DNA from 4 places in the Exiguobacterium sp. Helios genome. Region 3 is predicted to be linked to each of the others. Evidence: riboswitches for the same ligand, from Rfam matches in the RefSeq annotation. Region 3 holds a riboswitch; each other region holds the start of a gene.
What was found. Region 3 has a riboswitch for S-adenosylmethionine ahead of HNY42_RS00845 (LLM class flavin-dependent oxidoreductase). Riboswitches for the same ligand answer to the same signal wherever they lie in the genome.

Region 1 (5,250 bases), 670 kb from region 3:
ACGACAGGAGAAGAAACGCTAGAGGCACTCCGGGCCCTTCTTCCGGTCCTCGTCCCCGGTGGTCTGGTTGTCCTCGTGATTTATCACGGTCACTTGGAAGGACGCCGCGAACGTGATGCAGTGCTGGAGCATGTTTCATCCCTCCCCCAACAGGATTATGCCGTCTTGCAGTACCGTTTCTTGAATCAGCAAAATAATCCGCCGTTCATCGTTGCGATTGAAAAAAAATTAAAAAAACAAATACTCGATTAAACAACAGAGGAGTGCCGTCGTATGCGACGGCACCCCTCTTTTTAAAACATATTAATCTTCCACTAATTTCAGGAACAGCAACAACTTTTCAGCAAACCGTGTGTTCAAGCGTTCGAAACTGAAGTGCGGGAACCCGTGCAGACGTTGCAGATAAATCTGGTCCCCACCCATTTTCCGGCATACCTCAAGCGTCAACTTGACGTCAGCAAACTGATCGTCCGGCGCATAAAAACAAGCGAGTTGGACCCGCGGCAGTTTCTTACGTTCTTCATCATGGATGACAATTTCTTCTTCAATCTCACGATATTCAGCGTACGTCAGTTCACCGAGACGAGCAGCATCCTCATTATTTTGTCCGAACGGTAATGTCCCAAGCGGAGCATCCGGACGGAACCGGTCGAAGGCACTCGCGAAGACTTGTTTGACGCCTCCCAATTGCTTGGAATTGTGCCAATCAAATAACGGCGAGATAAACGTCAGGCTCGCCATCGGCAACTCATATTCTTGAAGCAGTCGGTTGACGACAAGCGCTCCCATACTGCAGGCAATGATATGAATCGGTAATTTCCGCTTACCGGCTTCGCGTAGTGCTTCTTTTAATAACTGTTGATGTTCTTCAAACGATACACGACGGGGTGCGTCGACCAAGAGGACCTCATATTCGTGCTCTAAGACACGAATCAGTGCTTCACTTGGCCGGGCACGTAATTGGAGTGGATATACAAGAACGATCACTCCGGTTGGTTGTTCTACCACAAACTCACCTCTTCATTCGATATCTGTTTAGTATGCAACAAATCCGACTTCAGCCAAACCGCCTTAAGTCGGATTCCGTTTCTTTAATATATACGTTGTAGTCGCGTCACAGGTTCCACCTGTCCGAAGACTTCCTCTGTCGTCTCGCTGATTTCCTTAAATCCGTATGAAGTCAAAAAGTGACGGGCTTTATAGTTTCGGGATTCAACATACACTTCAATCGGAGACGCCCCTTGCAATTCCAGTTCGCGGATCAGCCGGCGTCCGATTCCGTTTTGCTGGTATTTCGGCAAGACATACAGCCGGACGATTTCCCACGTTCCATCCACATCGATGGCGTGGATAAAACCGACGATTTCCCCGTCGATCAGTCCGACATTGAAGTATTCTCCACGTGCTTCTTCCGCTGTCCGGATTGCTCGGACCACTTCTTCCTGCGGGTACGCTTCTTGTACGAAATGGGCTTTCGAACGCTCTGAATAGATTTCCTCATATGTGTCCATCCAGGACGTGAGCGCAATATCATGAATGCGTGCTGCATCAGCCGGAACTGCTTCGCGTATCTCCATACCGAAATCCCCCTTTTCCTTTTACAGGCTCATGTTCTTTTACCCTTTTCTAGAAATTTCAGTCGTTTCCCTGCAAAGTTCCGGAGAAACAAAAAAAGTTCAGAAACACCCTTAAAAGGGAGTTTCTGAACTCAGGATTATGCGAAACGTTTTGCCTGCTCTTCAAGAGTAGCGGCTTTATCTGTTTGCTCCCATGGTAATTCGATGTCTGTACGACCGAAGTGACCATAAGCTGCTGTCTGACGATAAATCGGACGGCGGAGATCAAGCATCTTGATGATCCCTGCAGGACGGAGATCAAAGTTTTCTGCGATTAATTCAACTAGTTGCGCTTCAGGAAGTTTTCCTGTACCGAACGTATCGACTGCGATTGAAACCGGGTGCGCCACACCGATTGCGTAAGCAAGTTGAACTTCTGCTTTGTCCGCAAGACCAGATGCAACCAGGTTTTTCGCGACATAACGTGCTGCGTAAGCAGCTGAACGGTCGACTTTCGTTGGATCTTTACCAGAGAACGCTCCACCGCCGTGACGTGCATATCCGCCATACGTATCAACGATGATTTTACGACCTGTCAACCCTGCATCTCCTTGTGGTCCGCCGATGACGAAACGACCAGTCGGGTTGATGAAGAATTTTGTGTCTGCATCGATGTACTCTGCCGGGATGACCGGTGCGATGACATGTTCTTTCAGATCAGCTTGAATTTGCTCAAGCGTCACTTCTTCTGCATGTTGTGTCGAGATGACGATTGTATCGACGCGAACAGGTTCATTGTTCTCGTTGTATTCAACCGTAACTTGCGTTTTACCATCCGGACGGAGGTAATCGAGTTGCCCCGTTTTGCGGACCTCTGCCAAACGACGAGCCAGTTTGTGTGAAAGCGAGATTGGAAGTGGCATGAGTTCCGGTGTTTCTTTCGTTGCATAACCGAACATCAGACCTTGGTCTCCTGCTCCGATCGCATCGATTTCTTCATCGGACATGTTTCCTTCGCGTGCTTCAAGCGCTTGGTCCACACCGAGAGCGATGTCTGCTGACTGCTCATCGATTGATGTCAATACAGCACAAGTGTCTGCATCGAAACCGTATTTAGCGCGTGTATAGCCGATTTCACGAATAGTTTCACGAACGACTTTCGGGATATCCACGTAAGTTGATGTCGTGATTTCTCCAGCTACTAATACGAGTCCTGTCGTGACAGAAGTTTCTGCCGCAACACGTGCGTTTGGATCGGCTGCAAGAATTGCATCCAAAATTGAATCCGAAATCTGGTCACAGATTTTATCCGGGTGACCTTCAGTTACTGATTCCGACGTAAATAGTCGGCGATTAAGGTTTGTCATGTTTGACCCTCCCAAAAAAGAATTTGACGGTGTACTCATTTCCCCTAGTTGAGTGGGACGGTAAAATGAAAAAAACCTTTCCATGTCCAAAAATGGTCAGGGAAAGGTTGTGCGTTCTTCCTTTACCCTCTTATCGTTCGAAGTGTTTACTTCGCTTCAGGAGAGCACCTTTTCCTACATTAATGATGAAATTAATATAAGACGGTTGCCGGGTTTCTTCGGGCCTTGTTCCCTCCACCTGCTCAGAATAAGAGTATCCGTTACGAATTACATGATATAAACTTGTGCTCACTCTGTCAAGCAACGTTTTAATTTCTAGTCGAAAAATTTCGGAAGAGATGTTAAACTGTTAATGCTGAAAGCGTTTCCAGATAAATAGAAATCAGCGCAGGAAAATGATTGCCCTATCATTAGTATGTCATATATAATAAATGTGCCACACTAATAGTAGAGCTAAAACCAACGTAGGGGAAAGGTGGGGTCAGGATGCCGATGACGGTCCTGAATATCGAAGAGCTACTCAAGAAGGAGCATGTGTTCAAACAACTGTCCGTTGCTGAACTAGTCGAACATGCGATTCGCAACAAAGAAGGAGTTCTTGCAGAAAATGGTGCTTTGTCTGTAGAAACGGGGAAATTTACAGGTCGTTCACCGAAAGACAAGTTCATCGTCCGTGATCAATCGTGTGAGATGCATATCGATTGGGGTCATGTCAATCAACCAATGGAATCGGACAAATTCGAGCAACTGTTACAAAAAGTTCTTCGTTATATGAACGAAGCAGATCAACTTTACTACACAGAAGCTGCTGCTGGTGCCGATACGCATTTCACCCTTCCAGTGCGCGTCGTAACCGAATATGCTTGGCATAATTTGTTTGCGAAACAGCTATTCTTACGCGAATATCCTACGGTTGCGGCCTTTGAACCATTTACGGTCGTCTACGCACCACATTTTAAAGCGGATCCGGCGGTCGACGGGACAAACTCGGAGACATTCATCGCGATGTCTTTCGAACACCGTATTGTCTTGATCGGTGGTACAGAGTACGCCGGAGAAATTAAAAAATCAATTTTCTCGGTCATGAACTATCTCTTACCACAACAAGAAGTGTTGTCGATGCACTGTTCCGCTAACGTTGGACACGAAGGGGATGTCGCGTTATTCTTCGGACTATCCGGGACTGGTAAGACCACACTGTCTGCAGATGAGAGCCGTCAATTGATCGGCGACGATGAACACGGTTGGTCCCATGACGGTGTCTTCAACATCGAAGGTGGCTGCTATGCGAAAACGGTCAACTTGTCACGCGAAAAAGAACCACAAATCTTTGACGCCATCCGCTTCGGAACCGTTCTTGAAAACGTCGTCCTCGACGACACCCGGATTCCGGATTATGATGATACCTCACTGACGGAAAATACGCGTGCGGCTTACCCGATCACAGCAATCGAGAATATCGCCATCCCGTCACGCGCCGGTCATCCGAAAACGATTGTCTTCCTGACAGCAGATGCTTACGGTGTACTGCCTCCGATCAGTAAACTGACAAAAGAACAAGCGATGTATCACTTCTTGTCAGGTTATACATCTAAACTTGCCGGCACAGAGCGTGGTGTCACGGAACCGGAAGCAACGTTTTCGACCTGCTTCGGTTCCCCGTTCCTGCCGTTGATTCCAGAAAAATATGCGACGATGCTCGGGGAACTGATTGATCGCCACGGCGTCACCGTTTATCTCGTCAACACCGGTTGGACCGGTGGGGCTTATGGTACCGGCAGCCGGATGAAACTTTCGTATACACGGACGATGGTCAATGCAGCCGTCAACGGCCTGCTCGCAGACATCCCGACAGAAGAACATCCGATTTTCGGTCTGCATATGCCGATTGAAGTACCCGGTGTTCCGACTGATTTACTCAATCCGGTCAAGGTATGGGCGGATTCATCTGTTTACGAACAACAAGCGACTGCACTCGCGCAAAAGTTCACGCAGAACTTTGCACGTTTCGAAAGTGCGACGGATGCCATCAAAGCAGCCGGTCCCCGCGTTTAAAAATGATTGATGATACCAAAAAGGTTGAGCTCCTTAACGGATGCTCAACCTTTTATGTTAGACGATTGAATCTGTCTTATCTTGTAAATGAAGCTCTTTTTGAGAAAGCCAAACTTGGCTTTCTTTTAATAATTCATAAGCGCGGTGCTTCGCAATCCCGAATCGATTGCTCAGCATCTCGAACCGTTCGAACTCTCCCCGGTCTGCGCTGATCGCAAGGAGCAGGCAATCCCGAAACGGATGATCATCACCTTGTAAGACGTTTTTCAAAG
Region 2 (5,250 bases), 530 kb from region 3:
GTGTCGAAGCCGGGACGGATGACTGCCCGATTAATCAAAAAATCGATATACTCCTGTTTTCGATCTGAGGGCAACAATCGGAACATCTGTCCGACCCCGGACCGGATCGACAGCGAACGGTCGAGCACACCTTTTTTTAATGGTTCAAATGCTTCTTGCGGGGCAAACTCTTTCATCAAGGCGATGATGTTGTCGTGTTCCGTCACCGTGCCGTCGAAGTCACATAAAATCCGAGTCGTCATTTCGTGATCCCCCAGGCGTCAAGGGCGACCCGTAATTCTTCCTGCCGCGTTGCGGCACTTGTCAGCGATTCTCCGGTCAGTGCGGCGTCGAGCGCCTGACGGAATGCAAGGACACCGGCCGCTGCCCCTTGCGGATGACCGTGAACGCCGCCTCCGGCATTGATGACCGAATCGGTACCGAAATCACGGACGAGCTGAGCGACGAGGCCGGGATGGATGCCGGCGGACGGAACCGGCAGAATCGTCTTCGTTTCTCCGATTCGCGTCGCTTCAACGGCGATCCCGCGGGCCAAATCTTTGGCGAGTGCAACGTTACCATAGGGAGACGGGAACAATGTCAAGTCAGCACCGGCCAGTCGGGGTAACGTTCCAAGCAGAACAGGAGCCGAAATACCGTATTCAGGACTTGCGATCAAGGCACCGCTTAAGGCCGGGTGATTAAAAATCGGGACGGAAATGTCCGCATCGGCAGCCAACTCGCGCAGGACATCGAGTCCGTATGTAAACGTGTTGAGCAGGAAGGCCGTGGCACCTGCTTCAATCAGGCGTTTTGCCTGTTCCTTCAAGCCGAAGACGGGACCGCTTAACGTAATCGCATAAAGCGCCCGTTTGCCGGTGCGTTCATAATGGGCGTCGAGGACTTCCCGTCCGATCCGTGCCCGGTCGAGTGCCGGCGTCAACGGATTGTCGTATAGAATCTCATCATCTTTAACGAGATCGATGCCGCCCGCGAGCTGTGCTTCGAGTTGTTCCCGTAAAAAGACGAGGTCCCGTCCGATGACTCCTTTAAATATGCTCATCAACAGGGGACGGTCATGGACCTGAATCAATTGACGGACTCCTTCAATCCCGAATTTGGCACCGGGAAAGTCGTTCGTGAATGACGGGGGAAGCTGTAAGTCGGTTAACTTGATTTGTCCATCGAGCGACAGTTTACCGAAGACCGTCGTTAAGATAGCGGAAAAGTCCCGTGAGACGTTGTGTTCCGGATAACGGATCGTAATGTAACCTTTGCCGTCATGTTCTTCTGTATGGACGACCTGTCCTTTAAAGGATTCCAGTTGTTGTTGTTCCAAGTGATTTAAATCGGTCCATGAACCGACCGTCAGACCGAGCGCGATTTGCTCTGCCCGTTTCGGCAACTGATCGGTCGTTCCGAGTTGGTATGTTGCGGTAATGTACGCCATATGAATCGTCTCTCCCTTATTGAAAAATACAAAAATGGTCCCTCGTCAATGACAAGAGACCATGAAAAATTGCGCGTGGACTCTTATCTGTCAGCGTATTAGCTGCAAGAATTAGCACCGTGCCAAGTGGTCGGTTGCTGCGACATCGTAGGGCTCGTCCCTCCGTCTGCTCTTGATAAGAATTGGATGAAATTGTGAAATCTAATTGCAATTTTTACATGAGATCCATCACTTGTCAAACTATATTTTGAAAATTTATTTTTTTGAAAATACTTCTTCTATAGACGGTTCCGTTTTTGAATCCGTTTCACTAAAAATTGGAATTGACAGACGGCCAGCAACGCACGTAGTATTCAAATCAACATCAAATCACATGACAACTACATATGACTCTTATCGTGAGTTGGCAGAGGGAATTGGCCCGAAGACGCCGCAGCAACCGACCATCCGGCACGGTGCTACATCCAACAGACATTCGTCTGAGAGATAAGAGGACGGAGTATTCTGCCGCGCCTCTTTTCTTTGACGAAAAGAGGCGTTTTTTCGTGTGATCAACAAGGAGGAAACCAGAATGGGATACCAAGCATTTACAGTACAGGACGCGATTGAACGGGTCCGGACACTCGGATTAATCGGCAATGAACCGGTGACGGCAGAAGAGATCGGGGACGGGAATTTAAATCTCGTTTTCCGGATTCAGGAAGGAGAAAAACGGCTGATTTTAAAGCAGGCGTTGCCATATGCGAAAGTCGTCGGGGAAAGCTGGCCGCTGTCGCTCGAACGGGCCTGGATTGAACAATCGGCCTTAAAAGAATTCGCAAAAGTCGCTGTTCCTTTCGTTCCGCACGTCTACCATGCGAGCAAGGAAGAAGCGTTTACGGTGATGGAGGATTTGTCGCATTTAACGATCGCCCGGACCGGCTTGCTCGAAGGGGAAAAGTATCCGTTACTCGCGGAACACATCGGTTCGTACCTGGCGCGGACACTGTTTTATACGTCGGATTTTGCGCTTGGACCGGTCGCGAAAAAACAAGTGGCGCGGAACTACTACAATCCGGATCTCTGTGATATCACGGAAAAATTGATCTTCACAGACCCGTTTTATGATGCGGAAACGAATGCGATTGAAGCAGGCCTCGAAGCGGAAGCGGTTCGGTTATGGCAGGATGCAGAACTGAAACGCGAAGTCGCGAAACTGGAAACACTGTTCATCACAAAAGGTGATGCATTATTGCACGGTGACTTACATACCGGAAGTATTTTTGCTTCAGCCGATGAAACGAAAGTCATCGATCCCGAGTTCGCCTTTTACGGACCGTTTGGTTTTGATGTCGGACAATTCATCGCCCATCTCTGCTTTGCCGCGTATCCAAACTATGCCGAGTTACGGGATGGACGGGTGAAGGATATCGATACGTTTTGGCTGACCTTTGCGTCGACGTTCAAAGCATTATGGGAACGCGAAGCGGTAGAGCCGTTCCGTTCGGCGGGCGGACTTGTCGACGATGTCCTCAGTACGATTTTACAGGACGCACTGGGCTTTGCCGGTTGTGAGTTGATCCGGCGGACGATTGGATTGGCACCGGTTGCGGACCTCGAGAACATCACGGACGCGGGGGAACGACTTGAGCGGAAACGTCATGCGTTACGTCTTGGAGTGGCATTGATCAAACGCCGGACCGAATGCAAGACGTTCACCGATTTACGGAACTTCGATTTGACGGAGGAACTCAGCCGATGAGCCAATTCGTCCAAAGCATCATCTATGACAACGGGACGGTGACGATTTTGGATCAGACCCGGCTCCCGGAAGAAGAACGATACGAGGTTATCCATGACTTGGCGCAAGCGATTGACGCCATCAAACAATTACGTGTCCGCGGTGCCCCGGCCATCAGCCTGTTCGGCGGCTTCATCCTTGTGCAGGAAGCATTCCGCCGGACGACAGGGTCACTTTCTGAAGCGAAACAGGAACTGTTGACGGTGTCGGCCCAATTGCTCGCAACCCGGCCGACGGCGGTCAATTTGCGGAACGTGCTTGATGAGCTGAATCAAATTATTGTCTCGAGTACGGCGCTTGCCGAGTTACCAAAACGGTTGGAACAAAAGGCGCTCGAACTGTATGAAACGGATGCCAAGACATCCCGGCAAATCGGGATCCACGCATTGGAATTATTTGAGTCCGGTGACCGGGTTCTGACGATTTGTAATGCCGGATCGATTGCGACAGCGGCTTACGGGACGGCACTTGCCCCGTTTTATCTCGCGAAAGAACAGGAAATTCTGCTCTCCGTTTATGCATCGGAAACGCGGCCGTTACTGCAGGGAGCGCGTCTGACGACATGGGAACTGCAACGGGCCGGTATTGACGTGACCTTGATTACCGATAATATGGTCGCCCATACCATCAAAGAAAAAAACATCACCGCCATCATCGTCGGTGCCGACCGGATTACCCGAAACGGGGATACCGCGAATAAAATCGGGACGTTTCAACTGGCGTTACTGGCCCGTGCTTTCGGGATTCCGTTTTATGTCGCGGCACCCCTTTCGACCTTTGATTTGACGAGCTTGTCGGGAGACGAGATTGAGATTGAAGAACGCGATGCCCGTGAAGTGACGCAATTCGCAGGGAAAGCAACGGCGCCGGCCGGTGTGGCCGTCTTTAATCCGGCGTTTGACGTGACACCGCACGAATTGATCACGGCAATCATTACGGAACTGGGAGTCATCAAGCATCCGTCCGTCGAAACGATCGAGCAGACAATCGGACAACAAATACGTTAAACAGACTGGGGAGATCGAAATGAAAAAATTAGCATTTGCGGTACTTGCACCGGCGGTCTTGCTGGCTGCTTGCGCCAATAGCGAAGCGACACCGACGAAAAAAATCAGTGGTGTACCGGAAAGTGTCCAGGGAGACGTCAAAATTGCCGTTATCCGCAATCTGGCATCCGATGACCATACGAAACAGTTTTTGGACGGAGCTCGTTCGGAAGGGGAAGCGCTCGGTTTTCAGGTTAACACGTTCATCTCGGAAGGCAATGACGTCAAATTCAAGGAACTCGTCGCCCAAGCCGTCCAACAGGATTATGACGGACTGATCATCTCGCACGGAAAAGAGGATTATGCCTACGACATGATCAAACCGGCAATCGACAAAGGAATCAAAGTCGTGACGTTCGATACAGTGACAAAGAAAAAGGACCAGACGTTAAAAGGCATCACGGAAACGTTCCAGGATGATCATAAACTGGCACAGCTTTCACTCGATGAAGTAACGAAAGTCAAAGACGATCAGCCGGTCCGGGTCATCAAACTGTGGTTCGGTCCGGGATTTGCCCCGCTTGACCGCCGTCAGGAAATCTACAAGACATACGAAGCAGACGGAAAAATTAAAACGCTTGAAACAGTCGGACCAACGAACTTCCAGGATGTCCAAGGCGATATTGCGGCGAAGATGAACGCGATTCTCGCCAAATATCCGAAAGGAAGTATCGATGCCGTCTGGGGTGCTTGGGATGAAGTCGCCAAAGGAGCCTATAAATCCTTAAAGGATAACAAACGTCAGGAGATTCCGTTGATTTCAATCGACGTTTCGAACCAGGACATCAATCTGATGCGTGAAAAGGGCAGTAACTGGGTGTCGACGAGTGCCGTCGATCCGCATTTGATCGGACAGACGGATATGCGTCTGCTGGCGAAAAAGCTGGCCGGGGAAAACACACCGGACACTTTTGACCTAGACGCTAAACTGGTCGAACAAAAAGCACTGAAAGTCGATACGACGATGTACAATCTCGATACGATCATCAAAGGCT
Region 3 (5,250 bases):
TTCCATCCTGAGATGGAGGGAATCCGTCCTGCTTATCCGTATACTGATAAAAAAGGAGGTCAGTCGATGAGAAAAATCCGCCATTTGATCCGTTTTACATATCTTGAAGCCATCTGTTGTGTGTTCCCGGTCGCGATTTTCTTGGCGCTTGCGACATCCCGCTATCTGCCGGCGGAGCCGATTGCCCGCTATGATTTGCTTTTAATTTGGTGTCTCCTCGTACAAATCGTTTTACTTGTCACGCGTTATGAAACAAAGGAAGAGTTTAAATTGATTTTAATATTCCATGCGATTGGACTCGGACTTGAGCTGTTTAAAGTCCAGGTCGGCTCCTGGAGTTATCCGGAGGATGCCTTCAGCAAAGTGTTGGGTGTTCCGCTCTATGCCGGCTTCATGTATGCAAGTGTCGCCAGTTACATCTGTCAGGCATTTCGTCGTTTTGATCTCCGCATTACACAGTTTCCCCGGCCGCTGTTTGCTTTAGCGACTGGTCTGCTCGTGTACGCTAACTTTTTTACCCATCATTGGTTGTTTGATTTTCGTTGGATTTTGATGGGGATTGTCGCTCTCATCTTTTATAAGTCCTGGGTCTATTTTCGTCTGGATGAGACTGTCTACCGGATGCCGCTCGTTCTTTCGTTTGGTCTGATTGCCTGGTTTATCTGGCTGGCGGAAAATATCGTGACCTTTTTTAAGGGTTGGGTGTATCCGAATCAGCAGGATGGATGGGAGCTGGTCGACTTCGGGAAATTATCGTCCTGGTTTTTACTTGTCATCATCACGATTTTGATTGTTTCCGTCGAAAAATACCGGCTCGGTGATCCGTCAATCGAAATCAAATCATAACCTTATCAAAAAAATAACCCGGTCTTTTTTTGACCAACCTACACGAAAGTCCCTTGCTATAGTTGAAAAAAAGCAAAGGGGTTGTTGAAGATGATGCAACAAATCGTGGAACGGGCGAAGGCGTTGGTCGCCGGTAAAATGCAAGTAGTCGAAACGGCGGAAGAATGGGATTTACTGCTCGAGGAAATCCGGGGAATCGATGAATGGGTGCAGATGTCGCGTTACTATACACCTTCTGAAAAGTTGGACTTCACGTGGAACGAAACAGAAGAAGACGTCACATTCGAACAATCTGTCATTCCTCCAGCACAGATCAATCCTGTCATCGAACAACGTTACGCCTATACGTTTGTCCGTGAATTAAAAGATGGTTCTTTACGGGAATGGCCGAACAGTCATATCTCGGAAACAGAAATCCGGCAATGGAATCTCGAACATGGAATGGAAATCCGTGTCCAAGTCGTACATCAGGACTCCCGCCGGACGACACTTGAAGTGATGGCTGTTGTCGCGACTGACCGGATGAAGCCACTGTCGGAACGAATCGTTTTTGAAAAATGTATCGTTAAAAATCACGGTATCATTGAATCGACGGTCGAAGGAGCATTAAAGGATGAGACGGGAAAACCTTTTTACTATGCGACACCACTTGAAGACATGCGCTTCTTCCATCTGAAAGAAGGACAGCTCGTCGATCTCGTCATGTGGAAAGGTCGTCCTGAAACACTGACGATTGCCTGGAAATATGCGTTCCAATATCAAGAGCCGACAGTACAACTGTTAGAGACGTCAAACGATCCAACAGCACCAGGGCCTTCGTCAGTTGAACCGACTCACGAATCAGCCGTCAAAAAGTCGGGATGCTATCTGAAGCAAATGAAACGAAAATCGAAAGTAAAACAGGAACAGAAAACGCGCCGGATTCGTGAAAAGAAATCCCGACCGTTGACACCACTCGTCACGACGTCCGTACCGGGGCAGCCCATCGACTTCCTCGATAAGGAACCACTTGATTTTGCACCATTTGAAAGCATGCGGCTGGTCATCGTCGGCAATGAACAGCAAGCACCGGTCTATCGGACATTTTTCGAAAAAACAGGTATCGAGTTGATCCATCTGTCGGGTGATGCCCAATCAGCGAAGAAGATTGCCAGTCTCGCGAAAAAGACCGATGCGATTGTCGTCATCACGAGCCGTGTATCCCATGCGGCTTCAGCACACGTCATCGCGCAGGCGAAGAAACATGATATTCCGTTTGCGATGGAGCGGCTCGACGGACGACGTTCGTTGTATACGGCATGCCAGCGCCAACTTGAAAAAGCACGCTTAAATCAGTTAAAAACAGGAAAATCCTGAAAAAAGGTGAAACTCCTCTCTTCATGAGCCGTAAATAGAGATAGAACTTATTTTGAGGAGGATCATATTCATGTCATCACAATTAAAAAAATCAGCAAAGGAAGCATTAAGCGGTCGTTGGGGCTTTACGGTCTTGATGTTTTTATTATTCGCAATTCTGCAAGTCATTCCGGAACTACTGTCGTCTGATTATGACGAACCTTTCCAGACGATTGACTTCCTCGGATTGATTGCAACGATCTTATTACTCCCACTTGGTGCAGGATGGGTCTGGTTCTCACTTTCTATCGCACGGGGAGAACAAACAAAAATCAGTGATTTATTTGAGCCCTATAAATATTTCATAAAAGTTGTCCTGCTTTCAATCGTCCAATTTGTATTCTTGTTCCTATGGGCATTGTTATTGGTTGTACCGGCCATTATCAAATCATTTTCGTATATGTTAACTTACTACATTTTGCGGGATGAACCTTCGATTGGTGTATTGGAAGCAATCACCCGGTCACGTCAAATGATGGATGGACACAAAATGGAAGCTTTCCTGTTGATTCTATCGTTCATCGGCTGGTTTTTCCTTGGATTGATTACGATCGGAATCGGATTCTTGTGGATTATTCCTTACGTCAGCGTCACGCTTGCAAAATTCTATGATCGGATCCGCGGCGAAGAAGCACCCGTCGAACAATCGACGTTTGTTGCCCCATATTAAGACGAGGAGGATGAGAGCTTAGCTCTCGTCCTTTTTTTGAATATCTTTTTAATTCCGATTGGAAAACAAGGTTTAATGATTGCTTTACTCTGCTAAAAAGTGTACGATAATTCCAATAATTCTTATCAAGAGAAGTCGAGGGAATGGCCCGAAGACACTTCAGCAACCCCGCTAGCAGCGGAAGGTGCTACTTCCTAAAGGAATCTTTTCCTTTACAGATAAGAGCAGACATGATTAATCCGTCGCTCTTTTCGATTTTCGAGAAGAGCGACTTTTTTTTACAAGGGGGATATGACGGATGGAGTATGGATTTTGGTTACCGATTTTTGGCGGATGGTTACGGAATGTCGAGGACGAACAGATGCCGGCGACATTCGATTATGCGAAACAGGTCGCACAAACGGCTGAACAAATCGGGTTTTCAACGACCTTGATTGCGGAATTGAACTTAAATGACATCAAAGGACTTGAAGCACCAAGTCTTGAAGCCTGGACGACGGCAGCGGCGATTGCCGCGACGACGGAACGACTGGAAATCATGACAGCGGTCCGTCCGGGGTTCCATAATCCGGCGACGACCGCGAAGATGGCAGCAAACATCGATCAACTTAGCCACGGGCGCTTTACGTTAAACGTCGTCTCTGCCTGGTGGGAAGAAGAAGCGCGGCAATACAACGGGATCTTCACAGCTCACGACGAACGCTACGCGCGGACGGAAGAGTTTGTCACGATCATGAAAGGATTATGGGCAGATGCTTCGCCGTACAGCTTCGACGGGAACTACTATACGCTCGAGAAGACGCAACTGCATCCGAAGCCGGTTCAACGACCGGGCATCAAGTTGTACGCAGGCGGGGAAAGTGAAGCCGGCAAACAAACCATCGTCAATCATTGTGACGCTTATGTCATGCACGGCGGAACAGTGGAAGAAGTGTCCGTTAAGATTGAGGATATGAAGGCGCGCCGACAAGCGACAGGGCAACCGCCGCTTGAAAGTTTTGGATTGGCTGCTTATATCATCTGCCGCGATACGGAAGAAGAGGCTATTCAAGAATGGCAACGAATTACGGACGTCAAGGAAGACAGTGCCGGATACGCCGGGTACGACGACTTCGTCAGCAAATCACAACTCGAACAGCAGGTAAAACGGAACGATTATTCGGTCTCGAACCGCGGACTCCGTCCTGATTTGATTGGAACACCGGAACAGATTGCCGAACGGATTCTTGCGTTTGAGCAGGTGGGTGTCTCCTTATTATTACTTCAATTTTCACCACAACTGGAAGAAATGGAACGCTTCGCGCGCGACGTCATGCCGCTTGTCGAAGAAAAACGAAAGGTAGGTCAAACCAAATGACAAAAATTCATATCTTACACGAAAACCAGGAATGGACGGACCATTTAATTAAACGACTCGAGGAACTGGAGTTGCCGTATGAACAGTGGCATCTCGATGAAGGACAGGTCCCGCTTGATGAAGTCCCGCCAGAAGGCGTCTTCTACAGCCGGATGAGTGCGTCGTCGCATACGCGCGGGCACCGCTACGCCCCGGAACTGACGGAAGGGGTACTCGCGTGGCTAGAGGAACACGACCGGACTGTCTTTAACGGAACACGTGCCTTGCGTCTTGAAGTGAGTAAAATCAATCAGTATACGGCCCTTCGAAAAGCCGGTATCCGGGTTCCGAAAACGACAGCTGCCGTCGGGCGTGATCAAATCGTCGAAGCGGCGAAAAACATCGGCGTGTCCTCGTTTATCACGAAACACAACCGTGCCGGAAAAGGACTTGGTGTCCAGTTGTTCCATTCGATCGAAGCACTTGAGACATATCTTGATGGACCAACGTTTGATGAACCGGTCGACGGGATCACGCTGATTCAAGAATATATCCAGGCACCGGAACCGTACATCACGCGCTGTGAGTTCGTCGGCGGGAAGTTTGTTTATGCTGTCCAGGTCGACACATCAGAAGGATTTGAACTGTGCCCGGCAGATGCCTGTGTCATTGACGACTTGTTCTGCCCGGTCGGGGAAGATGCCCCACAAACACCGATGAAGTTTAAAGTCGTCGACGGATTTAATGATCCGATCATTCAAAAGTATGAAGCCTTCCTGCAAGCGAACCAGATCGCGGTCGCCGGCATCGAGTTCATCAAGGATGCGGATGGAACAATCTATACGTATGACGTCAATACGAATACGAATTACAATTCAGACGCGGAAGCAGCTGCCGGTAAGTTCGGCATGCTCGAACTGGCGAAGTTCCTCGGTGCGGCCCTTGAACGTCAGACTGTAAAATAATCATCACGGACCGATTAAAATAAGCCAAATACCCTGCA
Region 4 (5,250 bases), 140 kb from region 3:
AAATCAAGACGTCCCATTTTTCTTCCGCCAGGTAAGCTGCGCTCATTCCAGCCTGCCATCGCCCTGTCTCATTGAGCGGAATATCTTCTCGTCCTTGAATCCGCTCGTTTAAATTCCAATCCGTTTGACCATGACGCACTAAACAAATTTCTGTCATTTTACTGTCTCCTTCAAAAGAAATATCACTGATTGTATCATGTTTTCTTTTTTAGTGAAGGGTCTCCCGGGGCGGCAACGCCAGGACCTGACAACTAAACGTCTCAATCCGTTCCAGTAACCGCTCGATTTTCAACGGATTTTCGGTTTGGGTAAAGCTCGCCAGGGAATGCGTGCCGTTCGGGAAGGAAAACAGCCGGACGTCGGCTCCGACATCGGCTCCCTTTTCAACGAAGTGGAGCGCTTGCGTAAATGGGACAATCGGATCTTTTTTTCCGTGCAACAACATGATCGGCGGTGAGTCTGCTGTCAAATGTGTTACCGGCGAAACACGTGTCATGAGTTCCCGCCACTCGTCCCGCCCTCCTCCGTAAAACTTAATATGGGCAATCCACGTTTGAATGAACTTGAACAGGAGGAAGTTCGTCGGAGGATACAAGGCAATGACACCACTGATCAACAGGAGGCATTCGGCTGTTTGTTCGCCGATGAATTCCATCGGGGCAAGTGCCGTCGTCAGCATTAACGCGGCACCGGCTGAGTCTCCCCACAACACCATGCGTCCCCGCATAATCCGTAAATCGTTCGCTTCCTGATTTAAGAAACAAAGTGCATCCCGAACGTCTTCCAGATTATCCGGAAAATAACTGCCGTCCTCAAACAAGCGATAATCGATACTGCAAACGGCGATGCCGAGTTCCAGGAAACGCTCCACGATTGGCGTAAAACAAAAGACGTCATCCCGGTTCCCTCTGACGAAGGCTCCCCCGTGCGCATAAATCGCGACCGGGAAAGGACCATCACCCGGCGGATAATATAAATCCAACTTCAGTTCTTTCTGATTGACGGTTTTAAACAAAATCGTCCGGGGTGCGAGTTGGACTTCCGACAGTGGAAGCGCCGGTTCCGTCCATCGTAATAAAGCACCATAGTTGTTCCAGATGCTCGCTCCGGCTGCGGCTGTCGTTAAAATTGCCGCCCCTCCCATCAGCCAAGCAGTTTCCCGTTTCACCTCATCACCTCCAAAGCTTACTCTCGATTTCTGATCTCTTATTAGTCATCTACCCGATTTATTTAGAAGCCGAACGTCTTCCCCGACTTATACTTGACGCTTCGTTTTGGATTCGTTATAGTGAAAAGGTTCAAATCGGAATAATTACGTTTTAATAATTTTTGGAGGGTTTATTCATATGAAAAAATTACTTTCAGCTTTCACGGTCGCCTTTGCCAGCGCTGCTTTTCTTGCTGCCTGCGGTTCTTCCGAATCCAATCAAGATGCGACCGTTGAAAAGCTTCGGGTGTATACATCGACATTCGCTACTGCGGCAATCGCCAAGGAAATTGGCGGAACAGATATCGACGTCAAGATGATTGTCCCTCCCGGTGCCGATCCGCACTCGTACGAGCCGACGTCTAAACAACTGACAGAAATCGCACAAGGCGATCTGTTCCTCTTAACCGGTACGACGCTTGAACCGTACTCGAAAAAAATCAAAGCCAGTCTGAAAGGCAATGATGTCCGTTTCGTCGAGACAAGCACAGGAATCGACTTACTCGAAGCCAACGCCACGCTTCACGAACATGAAGGACACGATGATCATGCTGACGAACACGCGGAAGAAGAACATGATCACGGCAAATACGATCCCCATGTCTGGCTCGATCCGAACAATGCCAAAATGATGGCCCAATCGATTTCGACGGCACTGGCAAAAGAAGTACCGGATAAAAAAGCGACGTTTGAAAAAAACCTGGCTGAATTTGATACGCAGGCAGATGAGCTCGATCAAAATCTGCAACAGGCTGTCGATAAGGGCTCGAAAAAAGAATTGCTCGTCACGCATGCCGCTTACGGATATTTAGCCGAACGATACGGTTTCTCGCAATTGCCGATTGCCGGCATCTCTCCGTCGGACGAGCCTTCCCAAAAGCAACTGGCCGCTCTCGTCAAAGAAGCCAAATTGCATGACTTGAAGTATATCGCTTTCGAGGAGACGGTTTCTCCTAAAGTCGCCCGCGTCATCCAACAGGAAATCGGAGCCGAAGCGATTACGATCCACAACCTGGAGTCCGTCACGAAAGAACAGCAGAATGCCTCGTATTTTGACTTGATGAATGAAAATGTGACGACGCTCAAACAAGCACTTCAGTGAAGTAGTGTTGACATGCAGTAAAAGATACGTTACGGTAGAAAACGTATTTCAGACAATTAAATGACTTCTTTTTATCGCGAGAGACGGAGGGACTGGCCCGATGATGTTTCGGCAGCGGACGATTAAATCGTACTGTGCCAAATCCAGCAAGCTGCGGCTTGAGAGATAAGAAGAGCGTCTTTTTCAGTAAAGACCTCCTTCTTTCTTGCGAAGGAGTCTTTTTTTGTATTTGTAGAAAAGGAGTGGTTTTATGAACGAGACGATTATACCGAACAAATGGGCACTTCTACCGTTACTTGTCTTTTTAGTTCTTTTTATCGGTGCCGGTATTTTTTACGATGATTTCTACAAATTCCCGATTCTGATTGCGGCTTTGATTGCCTTGATTTTTGCGGCGGTCACAACGAAAGGCAGCATCAATCAAACCGTGGAACGGATTGCAACGGGTGCCGGAAATCCGGACATCATGATCATGGTCTTTATTTTCTTACTTGCCGGTGCCTTTTCCGGAACGGCCGATGCGATTGGCGCCATCGAAGCGACCGTCAACGCGTCGCTGACATTTTTACCGCCTTCTCTTTTAATGAGTGGATTGTTTATCATCGCTGCTTTCATCTCGATGGCGATGGGGACTTCGACCGGTACGATTGCCGCACTTGCCCCGATTGCTCTCGGAATTCATGAAGCAACAGGTGTCAATGTTGCGATTGCCGCGGCAGCTGTCGTCGGCGGTGCAATGTTCGGTGATAACCTGTCATTCATTTCCGATACAACGATCGCAGCAGTCCGGACGCAAAAAACCAATATGCGCGACAAATTCAGAACCAACTTCATGATCGTCTTGCCGGCAGCAATCCTGACGGTCATCATCTTGGCTTTCGTCTCAGGTACAGGAGACGTCGTCGAAGCAAAAGCGTTTGAGTTTTATAAATTGATTCCGTATCTGTCTGTCATCGTCCTCGCCTTGTTTGGTGTCAACGTCATCCTCGTCTTAGTCGGCGGAACCGTTTTGACGGGTATCATCGGTATGATGGACGGAAGCTTCGGCTTAAGCGGCTTCGTCCTGTCGATGTCTGAAGGATTGATGGGGATGGCAGAAATTTCGATCTTGACGTTATTAATGGGCGGACTCGTCAGCCTGATCACCTTTAACGGCGGGATTGCTTATCTGAAAGAAATCCTGACGCGGAAAATCTCACAACGCCGCGGCGCGGAATTCAGTATGGCGGCACTCGTCAGTGCAACGAATCTCGCGACAGCGAACAATACGATTTCGATTCTTGTCGCCGGACCACTCGCTGCGGAAATCGCCGATACGTATGATATTGATCGGAAGAAATCCGCCAGTATCCTCGATATCTTCTCGTGCGGTATCCAAGGAATCATCCCGTACGGAGCCCAGTTGCTGATTGCAGCGGAATTAACGAAAACGGCTTCCCCGGAACTGATTCCCTATCTGTTTTATCCGTTCCTGCTTTTCGTTTGCGGATCTCTTGCCATCGTCTTCGGCTTCCCGCGTCGAAAAACAGCTGATGTGCGTAAAAAAAATGTTTCGTAAAAAATACAAGACCCGTCGCTTTTGCGATAGGTCTTGTTTTGACTTATTTTTTCTGGTCTTGGCGGTTGAGAATAAAATACGCAATCGCCGGAAGCGGGAACTGAATCAGTCCTGCGCCTCCCCAGATCCACGGATTCCGTCCTGTCTTCCGTGCACCAAGGAACAAACATGTCGCTTGTGTCCCTAACAGGGCTGCAAGGCCGGCCCAAACACCTTTTGGTACGTTTTTAACAGATCGTTTCATAAAATACACCTCGTTTCCTTTATAGATTTACCCTCCTCTTTTCGCTTTCTAACCGGCTTTTTCCTCCCTTGAGCGTTGAAACGGACGTTCTTGCTTGTTCATGCTAAACTAAACGAGCAATTCCATATTCTCGTTTCATTAAAGGAGGAGTATACACATGCAATACGCAAAACTTTCAAATGGTGTCACAATTCCACAAATCGGATTCGGTGTCTGGCAAGTCGATGAAGAGACGGAAGCACCGGCTGCCGTCGCAGAAGCCATTCGTGTCGGTTACCGTCATATTGATACGGCTGCCGTTTACAAAAACGAACGTGGTGTCGCCAAAGGAATTAAAGAAAGCGGCGTGAACCGTGAAGATCTCTTCTTAACGTCTAAAGTATGGAACGATGATATTCGTGCCGGACGCACTAAAGAAGCTTTCGCCGAGTCACTTGAACGTCTCGAGACCGATTACCTTGATCTCTATCTGATCCACTGGCCGGTTGAAGGATATATCGAAGCATGGAAAGCGATGGTTGAACTTTACGAAGCCGGGAAAATTAAAGCCATCGGTGTGTCGAACTTCAAAGAACATCACCTCGATACACTTGCTGAAGAAGGATTAATGACACCGATGATCAATCAGGTCGAACTTCATCCGCAACTTCCGCAACACGAACTGCATGAATATTTACAGGACCATAGCATTCAAGTTGAAGCGTGGAGCCCGCTCATGCAAGGGAAATTCCTCGAAATCAACGACTTCAAGGAAATTGCCGAAAAACACGGTAAATCTCCTTCACAAGTCGTCTTGCGCTGGCATTTGGATAACGGTATTGTCGCGCTTCCGAAATCGGTCACACCTGAACGCATTGCGGAAAACTTTGACGTCTTTGACTTCCAACTGGACGCAGATGATCTCGAGAAGATTGATCGTTTGGCAACGGATGTTCGTCTCGGACCGGATCCAGACGAAATCGACTTTTAAGCACTGACTTTACACATACAGGAAAGAGAGGCGGATGTCACATCCCCCTCTCTTTTTCTATGTCCTTATATAATGGAGTTGTACAAGGAAAGCCCTATACATAATAGACGAGAATCGTATCCTGCGCTTCTTCCGCCTGGTGAAAATAGGCGCGTAGATTCCCGAATTG

Region 1: another riboswitch for S-adenosylmethionine. It lies ahead of metK (methionine adenosyltransferase); the one in region 3 lies ahead of HNY42_RS00845 (LLM class flavin-dependent oxidoreductase).
Region 2: another riboswitch for S-adenosylmethionine. It lies ahead of mtnK (S-methyl-5-thioribose kinase); the one in region 3 lies ahead of HNY42_RS00845 (LLM class flavin-dependent oxidoreductase).
Region 4: another riboswitch for S-adenosylmethionine. It lies ahead of HNY42_RS00165 (Na+/H+ antiporter NhaC family protein); the one in region 3 lies ahead of HNY42_RS00845 (LLM class flavin-dependent oxidoreductase).

What each region holds. Positions count from the first base shown of each region.
Region 1 covers NZ_CP053557.1:2,531,694-2,536,943, forward strand. Annotated here, with positions in the region: gene HNY42_RS13155 (tRNA 5-(aminomethyl)-2-thiouridylate-methyltransferase MnmM) at 1-252, shown strand, start outside; gene HNY42_RS13160 (alpha/beta fold hydrolase) at 304-1,008, opposite strand; gene HNY42_RS13165 (GNAT family N-acetyltransferase) at 1,092-1,577, opposite strand; gene metK (methionine adenosyltransferase) at 1,715-2,923, opposite strand; SAM riboswitch class I at 3,051-3,177, opposite strand; gene pckA (phosphoenolpyruvate carboxykinase (ATP)) at 3,410-4,978, shown strand; gene HNY42_RS13180 (EAL and HDOD domain-containing protein) at 5,036-5,250, opposite strand, start outside.
Region 2 covers NZ_CP053557.1:689,653-694,902, forward strand. Annotated here, with positions in the region: gene HNY42_RS03645 (2-hydroxy-3-keto-5-methylthiopentenyl-1-phosphate phosphatase) at 1-242, opposite strand, end outside; gene HNY42_RS03650 (2,3-diketo-5-methylthiopentyl-1-phosphate enolase) at 239-1,429, opposite strand; SAM riboswitch class I at 1,510-1,611, opposite strand; SAM riboswitch class I at 1,820-1,922, shown strand; gene mtnK (S-methyl-5-thioribose kinase) at 2,001-3,170, shown strand; gene mtnA (S-methyl-5-thioribose-1-phosphate isomerase) at 3,167-4,216, shown strand; gene HNY42_RS03665 (sugar ABC transporter substrate-binding protein) at 4,236-5,250, shown strand, end outside.
Region 3 covers NZ_CP053557.1:157,310-162,559, reverse strand. Annotated here, with positions in the region: gene HNY42_RS00860 (DUF817 domain-containing protein) at 67-846, shown strand; gene HNY42_RS00855 (DUF2325 domain-containing protein) at 937-2,202, shown strand; gene HNY42_RS00850 (DUF975 family protein) at 2,273-2,911, shown strand; SAM riboswitch class I at 3,031-3,136, shown strand; gene HNY42_RS00845 (LLM class flavin-dependent oxidoreductase) at 3,210-4,268, shown strand; gene HNY42_RS00840 (ATP-grasp domain-containing protein) at 4,265-5,212, shown strand.
Region 4 covers NZ_CP053557.1:18,073-23,322, forward strand. Annotated here, with positions in the region: gene HNY42_RS00150 (histidine phosphatase family protein) at 1-157, opposite strand, end outside; gene HNY42_RS00155 (alpha/beta hydrolase) at 209-1,168, opposite strand; gene HNY42_RS00160 (metal ABC transporter solute-binding protein, Zn/Mn family) at 1,347-2,309, shown strand; SAM riboswitch class I at 2,378-2,481, shown strand; gene HNY42_RS00165 (Na+/H+ antiporter NhaC family protein) at 2,560-3,867, shown strand; gene HNY42_RS00170 (hypothetical protein) at 3,911-4,111, opposite strand; gene HNY42_RS00175 (aldo/keto reductase) at 4,269-5,081, shown strand; gene HNY42_RS00180 (hypothetical protein) at 5,176-5,250, opposite strand, start outside.